Regions from separate parts of the Ammoniphilus soli genome, predicted to be linked through region 1. Evidence: predicted binding sites of a transcription regulator. Region 1 holds the regulator's gene; each other region holds the start of a gene.

Evidence for each region. The regulator Rex, encoded in region 1, represses fermentation and respiration genes when NADH is low (regulators of the CRP and FNR family bind a similar motif). The targets are predictions, from matches to a motif close to TTGTGAAATATTTCACAA.
Region 2: a site for Rex is predicted at 1,079-1,096, ahead of ABLT31_RS06165 (DoxX family membrane protein). Genes of this name have one in related genera too.
Region 3: a site for Rex is predicted at 1,295-1,312, ahead of qoxA (cytochrome aa3 quinol oxidase subunit II). Genes of this name have one in related genera too.
Region 4: a site for Rex is predicted at 1,163-1,180, ahead of ABLT31_RS17995 (hemerythrin domain-containing protein). Genes of this name have one in related genera too.

Annotation. Positions count from the first base shown of each region.
Region 1 covers NZ_JBEGDL010000007.1:165,653-167,859, reverse strand. Annotated here, with positions in the region: gene tatC (twin-arginine translocase subunit TatC) at 1-696, opposite strand, end outside; gene ABLT31_RS16050 (redox-sensing transcriptional repressor Rex) at 689-1,336, opposite strand; gene ABLT31_RS16045 (molybdopterin-binding protein) at 1,363-2,207, opposite strand, start outside.
Region 2 covers NZ_JBEGDL010000002.1:296,306-298,512, reverse strand. Annotated here, with positions in the region: gene ectB (diaminobutyrate--2-oxoglutarate transaminase) at 1-332, shown strand, start outside; gene ABLT31_RS06165 (DoxX family membrane protein) at 454-954, opposite strand; gene ABLT31_RS06160 (YjiH family protein) at 1,196-2,207, opposite strand, start outside.
Region 3 covers NZ_JBEGDL010000001.1:571,428-573,634, reverse strand. Annotated here, with positions in the region: gene qoxB (cytochrome aa3 quinol oxidase subunit I) at 1-108, opposite strand, end outside; gene qoxA (cytochrome aa3 quinol oxidase subunit II) at 184-1,089, opposite strand; gene ABLT31_RS03065 (DUF3231 family protein) at 1,540-2,058, opposite strand; gene ABLT31_RS03060 (MFS transporter) at 2,175-2,207, opposite strand, start outside.
Region 4 covers NZ_JBEGDL010000009.1:59,911-62,117, reverse strand. Annotated here, with positions in the region: gene ABLT31_RS18000 (SpoVR family protein) at 1-1,042, opposite strand, end outside; gene ABLT31_RS17995 (hemerythrin domain-containing protein) at 1,231-1,689, shown strand; gene yhbH (sporulation protein YhbH) at 1,771-2,207, opposite strand, start outside.

The DNA of each region.
Region 1 (2,207 bases):
AAATTTGGATAACCAAATACTGATTTCATAGAGTGCGATGAGAGGAATGGAAACGAGGATATTAGAGATGAAGTCTGGCGGTGTCACCATGGCTGCAATGGTCACAAATACTAAAACTGCGTATTTTCTCCACTTGGCGAGAATAATTGGATTGACTATCCGAATGGTCGTTAAAAACAAAATGACGACAGGCAGCTCAAATAATAAGCTTACGGGCAATACCAGGTTAAACATGAATTGAAAATATTGAGTCAACCCGTACGTTTCCTCTGCCCCGAGAGCCGAGGTGAAATTGGACATAAAGCCAATAATCATAGGAAGTAAAATATAATATCCGAATGCTATGCCCAACAACAACAGAATGACAGCAAAAGGAATATACGTAAGCAATGCCCTCTGCTCCACCTCAGTCAAGCCTGGAGACATGAAGCGCCAAACATGGAAAAGGATTACAGGCATCGTCAGGACCAAGGCAATGATAAAAGATACCTGCATGTAGATGCGCAACGCATCAGAGAGCCCGAACACGTGCCAAGATACGTTTGATGCTGCCGGGTCGTTTTTCAAATGTTCGACTACAGCTGGTGCTGCTAAAAAGCCGAGTATCATAAATAAGATAAAACAGGCGATAACCCAAATGAGCCTTTTGCGAAGCTCAGACAGGTGATCTACCATGGACATTTCTTTATCATTCATCTTCTTCTACGACCACCGGTTCATTTTTTTTCAAGAAGTATACGAGTGACTGCAACTCCACACTAAGGTCAATGTAGTGGATTTTTATGTCGTCTGGCACCTGCAGCCGAGTCGGAGTAAAGTTTAGGATTCCCTTGATGCCGGACTTCACCAATTGATCCGTAACCTCCTGTGCAGCCTGTACAGGAACGGTCAAAATGGCTACTAGAGCATGTTCTTCACGGACGATCCTATCAAAGTTGTTTAGAGGATAGATGGGGATGCCATTAATTTTTTGTCCCACTTTCGAAGGGTCATTATCAAAAGCGGCAACGATCATCGCATTATTTTTCAAAAAGTCATACTGCAATAAAGCCGTCCCTAGATTTCCTACTCCAACTAGAATGACATGTGTGGTCTCATCCTGCTTCAAGAACTCTCGCAGAAATTGAATCAGATATTCCACATCATATCCATACCCTTTCCTGCCCAAGGCTCCCAGATAAGATAGATCACGGCGTATCGTTGCTGGATCGATATTCAGGGACCGGCTGAGCTCCGCTGACGAGACCCTGCGGATCCCTAGGGAGGAGAGCCGATCGAGATAACGAAAATAAATGGGCAATCTCTTAGCCGTAACCTTTGGTATGGCATGTTCCATAAACTCACCTCCTCACCGTCTAATTGCTAACAAGTATGAAATCCTCCATATCCCAAGGAGGTAATGTCTTTTTCTGTAATCTTTTCACCTGCTAGGATCCGCGGCAAAAAGACATCAAATGAGGTAAAAGGATCATGCATGACACAGCCGGGCAATCCCATGATCGGGGTATTCCCAAAGTATGCAATCAAAAGCATAGAACCTGGAAGCATCGGTGTCCCATAGCGGACAATGTCAGCTCCTACCCCTTTAATGGCACCAGGCGTCCGATCGTCCGGATCCACCGACATGCCTCCTGTAACAAGGATCAAGTCCATTTTTTTCTCGATAAAATGCTTGATTTCATCTTGGATATGATCCGCTTCATCATTAGCGAACCGCTGCTCAACCATCTCGGAACCAAAAGCCTGAAGCTTTTTTTGAATGATGGGTCCGAATTTATCCTGAATTCTGCCCGTGTACACTTCACTTCCGGTCGTCACCACTCCAACCTTTAAAGAATGGAAAGGCTTAACGGTTATCGCGGGTTGGGAGGCAATCTGCTCTACATGGGCAATTTTCTCTTCCTCAATAATTAGCGGAATCGGCCGGACTCCTGCTAAAGATTGACCGGATTCAACCACGCGGTTGTTCAGTAAGGTGGATAGAGAGATTCCATCGATTTCATTTACCATATGGATAATATCTTCACGCACCTTTAGCAACCCGTGAATGGCTGATTTTAACGTCACTTTTCCTTCTACAGGTTCGGTTAAGTGAATGTTTTCCCCCGCCAATGCCCGCGCCATTCGCTCGGCTCCCTCATTCTCATGAAGAAAGCCCTCAGGGATATCCATAATATAGATGTGTCGTTTGCCGATGTCCAGCAATA
Region 2 (2,207 bases), on a different contig from region 1:
ACTGGGAAACAGATGCCTTTACTAAAGAAATCATAGAAAAAGGAGAGGCTGTAGAAAAATTTCTGCAGAGCCTTGTAAATCGCCATCCTGATATGCAAGGTTCCCTGCGGGGACGTGGCTTGATGCGCGGTGTAGCTTGTCGTGTGGATGGTTTGGCAGAGAGAATATGCAGTGAAGCCTTTGAACGGGGATTGATTATGGAAACCTCAGGCCCTAACAGTGAAGTTTTTAAGATTATGCCTCCTCTAATTATAGACCGTGAAGGCTTAACGCACGGATTGGAGATTATAGAAGAGAGCGTGAAAGTCTGCTTGAAGATAGCAGGGAGCTAAAGGGGAAGAGCCGGTTGCCTAGTGCAATCGGCTTTGATTTTTTGGTCCAGGAACAAAAAGACCTCATTGCTTTTTTAGCAACAAGGTCCTCTTTAAATGATTAAAAACATATTCGACTCCCTTAAGTGTTTACTTTATGTTCACGATTCATTGTTTTGTTGAAACTTGCCTTCAACCAAGGAATCATGTAACGGTCAACTCCCCAAGAATAAGTTGCCGCTCCCATGGCAAGCAGAATAATGCCCACGGTATATAATATCGGGTTCGTGCTGATGGTTCCGGCAAGCAAGAAATTCAAGTTCATGAAGATTCCAGCATAGAGAGCGATGGTTGTAAACGTACCTAGAATCAATCCTAGCCCTACAGCTACTTCGCCCCAAGCTACTAGGAAGTTAAAGAGTTCTACATTAGGAAGAGCAAAGCCTTCTAGAAACGCAGCGTACCAGCCTTGCACTACCGGCTTTTCCCCTGCAGCCTTCGCAATGGCGCCCGTAATGAATCCAGTAGCATCAAATCCATCCATGGCCTTATGCCAACCGGCCGTCAGCCATTGTATTCCTAACCAAACCCGTACAATCGTCCATACAGGTACCATATAGGCGCTTCTTAGTTTTTCTAACATCTTGATCAGATCCTCTCACTCATAGTCAATACACTTTGCAGGCCTTTTGATGGATCCTTTTTTCTGATCCATTGGATTCACCTCCTTCTTACATTTTTAGTATAATCGGTATTATTTTCTTTCGTTGTGATAAACTTCACTGGGTGGAAAATATTGATCATGTTTACAGAAAATCGATTTAAATCCAAAAAGGCTGTACCTCATCTTATTTGAGGTGCAGCCCCTTCTTCTTTAGGCAATCTTAAAACAACATATGTGCGATCAAGACAATAATAGGCAATGATATCACAGTACGAAGGAGAAAGATCACGAGTAGATCCTTAAAATGAATAGGAAGTTTCGAGCCTAGCAGTAATCCTCCAACCTCTGACATATAAATCAATTGAGTTACTGAAAGACATGCAATCACAAATCGAGTCATTTCGCTTTCAATTCCGCTTCCCAGGATAGCAGGCAAAAACATATCCGCAAAGCCGACAACGATGGAAGGAGCCGCTGCTGCTGCTTCCGGTACTTGCATCAAGGTTAACAGCGGAATAAAGGGTGTTCCCAGCCATTGAAACACGGGGGTATATTCAGCAATGATAAGCGATACCGTCCCGATCGTCATAACAATGGGAATGACGCCAAGCCACATGTCGATTACATTCTGAATACCTCCCCTGAAAAATGCGGAAGCTCCCTCGTTTTTCTTTGCTTGAACGACTGCATTGGACAGACCCCATTGGAACGGGGAGAGATGCGAAGGTATGGATTCCTCTTTCTTTTCCCTTCCTTGGTAGAAGCTATCGGCTTTTCGTGAGAGGGGCGGAATTCTCGGCATAACGATAGCTAGAATCAGGCCGGTTGCGACAATGGTCAAGTAGTAAGGGAAAAACATATGACTCAAGCCTAATTGGGCCAGAACGACAATGGAGAATGTAATGGAAACGACAGAAAAGGTTGTCCCAATCACGGCCGCTTCCCTTTGGGTGTAATAACCATCTTCATACTGCTTACTTGTCAAGAGTACCCCTATTGTCCCATCCCCCAGCCAGGAAGCAACGCAGTCAATTGAAGAACGGCCCGGCAAAGTGAATATCGGTCGCATGACTTTCGCGCATAGGGTACCGCATAGTTCAAGCAAACCGAAATCAAGGAGGAGCGGCAAAAACAATCCGGCAAACAAAAACACGGTAAACAAAACAGGTATGAGTCCACCTAACAATAATCCGCCCGTATTTTCAGACCACAGCCATGCAGGACCCAATTCT
Region 3 (2,207 bases), on a different contig from region 1:
ATAGGTTAGTCCAGCGATAATGGCAATGACAGTAAGGAAAATAGCGACCATTGATGCATAAATCGCAGGACTTGGATGGGGTACGGCAAATCGTGCAAAGAAATCCATACTTTTCCGACTCCTTTCAGGAAATCTATTCCTTGTGAATGTATAGCCCGTTGTTTTTTAAACCATGATTAAAAATTAATGATCCATGCTGCTATGTTCTTCATGTTCTTCAGAATGGGTCTCTTTTTCTTCAGTTTCAGATGACCCCTTGTGATCATGTCCTTCCGGCGGTGGTGAAAATCCTAAATGAGTTCCGGTGTATGTGGACTGTCCAAGATGGCCTGGCTCCAATAACTCATCAAATTTTTCTTTAGTAAGAGGCTGTGCCGTCTTTTTCACTTCCTCTACCCAATCATCAAATTCATCTTGTGGCATTGCTGTAACGTTAAACGTATTCTCTGCAAATCCTTTACCGCTGAAGTTTGCATTTCTTCCCATGTATTCCCCTGGAACGTCTGCTGCCAAATGTAACGTGTTAACCATGTCACTCATTGCGTATTTCTGTCCTCCAAGCTGCGGAATCCAGAAACTGGTGATCGGACCGTATGAGTAAAGTTTAAATTCAAGCGGCCGGTCTGTTGGAATATACAAGTAGTTAACCGTTTCGATATCTTCTTCCGGATAACTGAAATGCCACTTCCAGTTCGAGGAGGAAGCATAAACAATCAGTGGTTCTTTATCTCCGTATCCTTCTGGAGCTGCCTCGACCTTATAGTTGCTTTGAACAGAAACAAAGGAAAGGAAAGCAACAATTAGTACCGGAATTCCCACGCAAATCGCCTCCACAAGCACATTCCCTTCAATATGAGGCGGTTCATAATCTTCTCTTTGTTTAGAAGCACGGTATTTTACTAGCATATACACCAATAGCGCAAAAACAACAATCACAATAAACAGCATAATCCAAGCCGATAGCATAATATCATTAGCTAGCGTTTGAGCTTGCGGTCCTTTAGGATCCAGGATCATCAATGGTTCACACCCTGTTAACACCGTTGTAAGAGTGATAACCAAGCTTAAAAATGTCCATTTCAAGTTCATAAAGATTCCCCTTTCTTTACAGTGTAAAAGCTAGCAGCAAATAGATTTTACATGAACACATGTCTCTATCGAGAACAGTAAATTTAAACTATGCCCCCTTTAATCCCACCCATGTTGTGTCATATCTCTCAAAACTAACTAAAAATGACTAAAAGGGTTTATGTTTTGTGAATTCATGCACAATCTTCTTTTCTAGAAAGAAAAATTGTGCATGAATTCACAAAGCACACAAAAAAAGTATTACTAGAACGAATTAAAGACCATTTAATTTAGATTCTGTGTGTTAAACCTTTTATCACTGTGTAAATATATATTAACATACGTTCACCGATTATTTTGTTACGGATTAAGGGCAAAACTGTGTCTAAAATGTTAAGGTAAAAAATAGATCCCTCCTCTTTTAATTGATAAATGAACAGAAAAAAGACCCTCATCGAGGGTCTTTTAGATCTATACATGAGCAAGTTCGGGCGTATTCATATGAAGCGGAGGAGGAACTAACCATCCTTTTTCCTTCATGATGCGTAACAGTCGAAGTCCAAATTGGGCCTTTGATGCATGGAATTGCCCAAACATTGCAGCAATGTCCTCCCGAATCGATTGACCAATGATTTGACTGCAAGCAACTAGCCCTGCTGCAATATCACGGCTAACCGAAGTGGCGACTTCTTGATCCATGAAACGTGCTCCTGCCGGAATGCTTTCCAAGTTAGCAATAGGTCTTTCTGGAGGAGAAGGAGGAAGTCCTACGCCATTGGCTTTCAGCAAATTTTCCACCTGAGTAATTTCCTGCTTCTTGGTTTGAATACAATCCTGAAGAAAATTGCGAAGGTCTCCATCACCCGTATGGTTTATAAAGGTTTGGTAACCTGCCACTAGCGCCTTTGCACTGGACAGATAAGTCCAAACTGTAAACACCTCACCGTAATGCATTGGTTCATTTTGTGGATTTCCACTCAAGATTCCCATCATAGACCTCCCCATGCTTATGATTGTTGTCAAATCCATAGCGGGTTCTCCTTCAAAGTAAATTCATCACCCAAAGAATAGGATATCCCCCGTTCGCTCTCCATAGTAAGGGAAAATTACCCATGTTCATGCCACTCCCTCAATTTTTC
Region 4 (2,207 bases), on a different contig from region 1:
CAAAGATCTTTTTGCGCCCTTGCCCTTTTTCCCGGCCGTACTTGAGCTGGTCTTCAGCGCTTGGGTTATCCCACTTCCGTTCAATATATTCAAACATCTTCAACCCCAGGTAGTAAGGATTAATGCTTGTAGTTGATGGTTGGACGACACCGGCATTCAGTTTGGCAAACTCAATCGTTTCCGATTCTGTCAATTCCATTTCCCTTATGATTCTTTGATGCCAATAGGAAGCCCAACCCTCATTCATAATCTTCGTTTCTAGCTGCGGCCAGAAATATAGCATTTCATTGCGCATAATTGTCAGAATGTCCCTCTGCCAGTCCTGCAGGTGTGAAGCGTATCCTTCAATAAAGAGCAGCAGATCCTTTTCCGGTTCAGGAGGAAACTTTACCGGCTTTACCTCGCTTTCCTCCAACGCCTTTCGTCTAGCTTGTTCTTCGGGATCAAGTCCCCAAAGGTCATCATACTGACCCTTTGGCGATCTTCTTGTTGCCTCCTGGCTATATTTGCGCTCGTTGCTGCTCCATCTTAATTTGGATGAGAACAAGCTTGGATCAATATGCTCCTGAATAGCTAGAATGGCATCAAGGAAACTCTCTACCTCTTGCTTTCCATAAAGAATTTCGTATTGGCGGATTCGTTCCGCACTCGCTGACATGCTTTCCACCATGTCGCGATTGGTATTTGAAAAACGAATATTGTTTTTGAAAAAGTCACAATGGGCCAGAACATGGGCAACGATAAGCTTGTTTTGTATGAGCGAATTTCCATCCAATAAAAACGCATAACAAGGGTTAGAGTTAATGACTAGCTCATAAATCTTGCTTAATCCCAGATCATACTGCAGCTTCATCCGATGAAAGGACTTTCCGAAACTCCAGTGGGAAAAACGAGTGGGCATGCCATAAGCACCAAAAGTATATATAATATCCGCCGGGCAAATCTCGTAACGCATAGGATAGAAATCCAGACCAAAGCCTACAGCAATCTCCGTTATTTCGTCGATCGCCCTTTCTAGCTGTTTTTTCTCCTCTGACGTCATTTTTTCACCTCACCTTATTAGAGCCGAAATCTTAAAATTTTCTTTTTACTAGTATATGAGATAGAAATTACCCTTTATGACTGCTATAGAAAGAATACCGGTACGAGAGGGATTTGAAGACTGTGAATTTGTTCACAGCTAAGTCCTTCTCCTTCGTCTTACAATGAAGTTAAAGGGAGGGATTAAAAATGATAGAGAACACTAAAATTGACCATTTATCCCTATTGATCCAGCAGCACCATGATCTGAAGGAACTTTCTAATACTGCACAGGAAATCATGGAGACTGCTTCTTTTGCAGAGCTAAAGAAGATAATCCAGTACCTATTCCAACGGACCATTGAGCACGTAGACCAAGAGGAAGAAATTCTTTTCCCCCTGTTAAAAGACATGTATTATCCAAATGATCAAGAAATATCTAGCTTTCTAATAGAAGAGCATGCTCAGATTAGGAAACAATTAGATGTCCTTGTCCATGAATTGGAGGCAGCGGAAAAACAACTACATCAACCGAATTTGCAATACTCGCTCCAATGCATTCTAATCAATCAGCTAGAGCACATATTTAAAGAGGAGCAAGTATTGTTCCCCCTCATCAAAAAGCACCTAAGCCGTACAGCTAAAGAATCGAGACACCTGCCATCATGATCATAGGTGTCTTTTTTTTTCTATTCTTACAGGACAAAGAAACCAACCCATTGCTGAGTTGGCATCCTGATTGAATTCGCTTTACGTAACAGCTTCTTCCTGTTTTTGAAAGAAGGACTTCAAGGCCTTATAGACCTCGCCCTTCTCTCGAATAACACAGTACTTGAACTTCGGATCGTTCACATGCTTATAGGCGGACATCAATGTCGAGTGGCGATTATATTGATTGACTTCCCCATATCCAAACATATTGGACCGCTTCATGAGCTCTCCCACCAGTTTGACGCATCGTTCATTATCAGAAGTCAGGTTATCGCCATCCGAGAAATGGAACGGATAAATATTATACTGGGACGGCGGATATCGCGTATCGATGATTTCCAGCGCTTTCCTATAGGCAGATGAGCATATCGTTCCCCCGCTCTCCCCTTTCGAGAAAAACGCTTCCTCTGTGACTTCCTTCGCCTCCGTGTGATGAGCGATAAATACGATTTCTACTTTCTCATACTTTGTGCGCA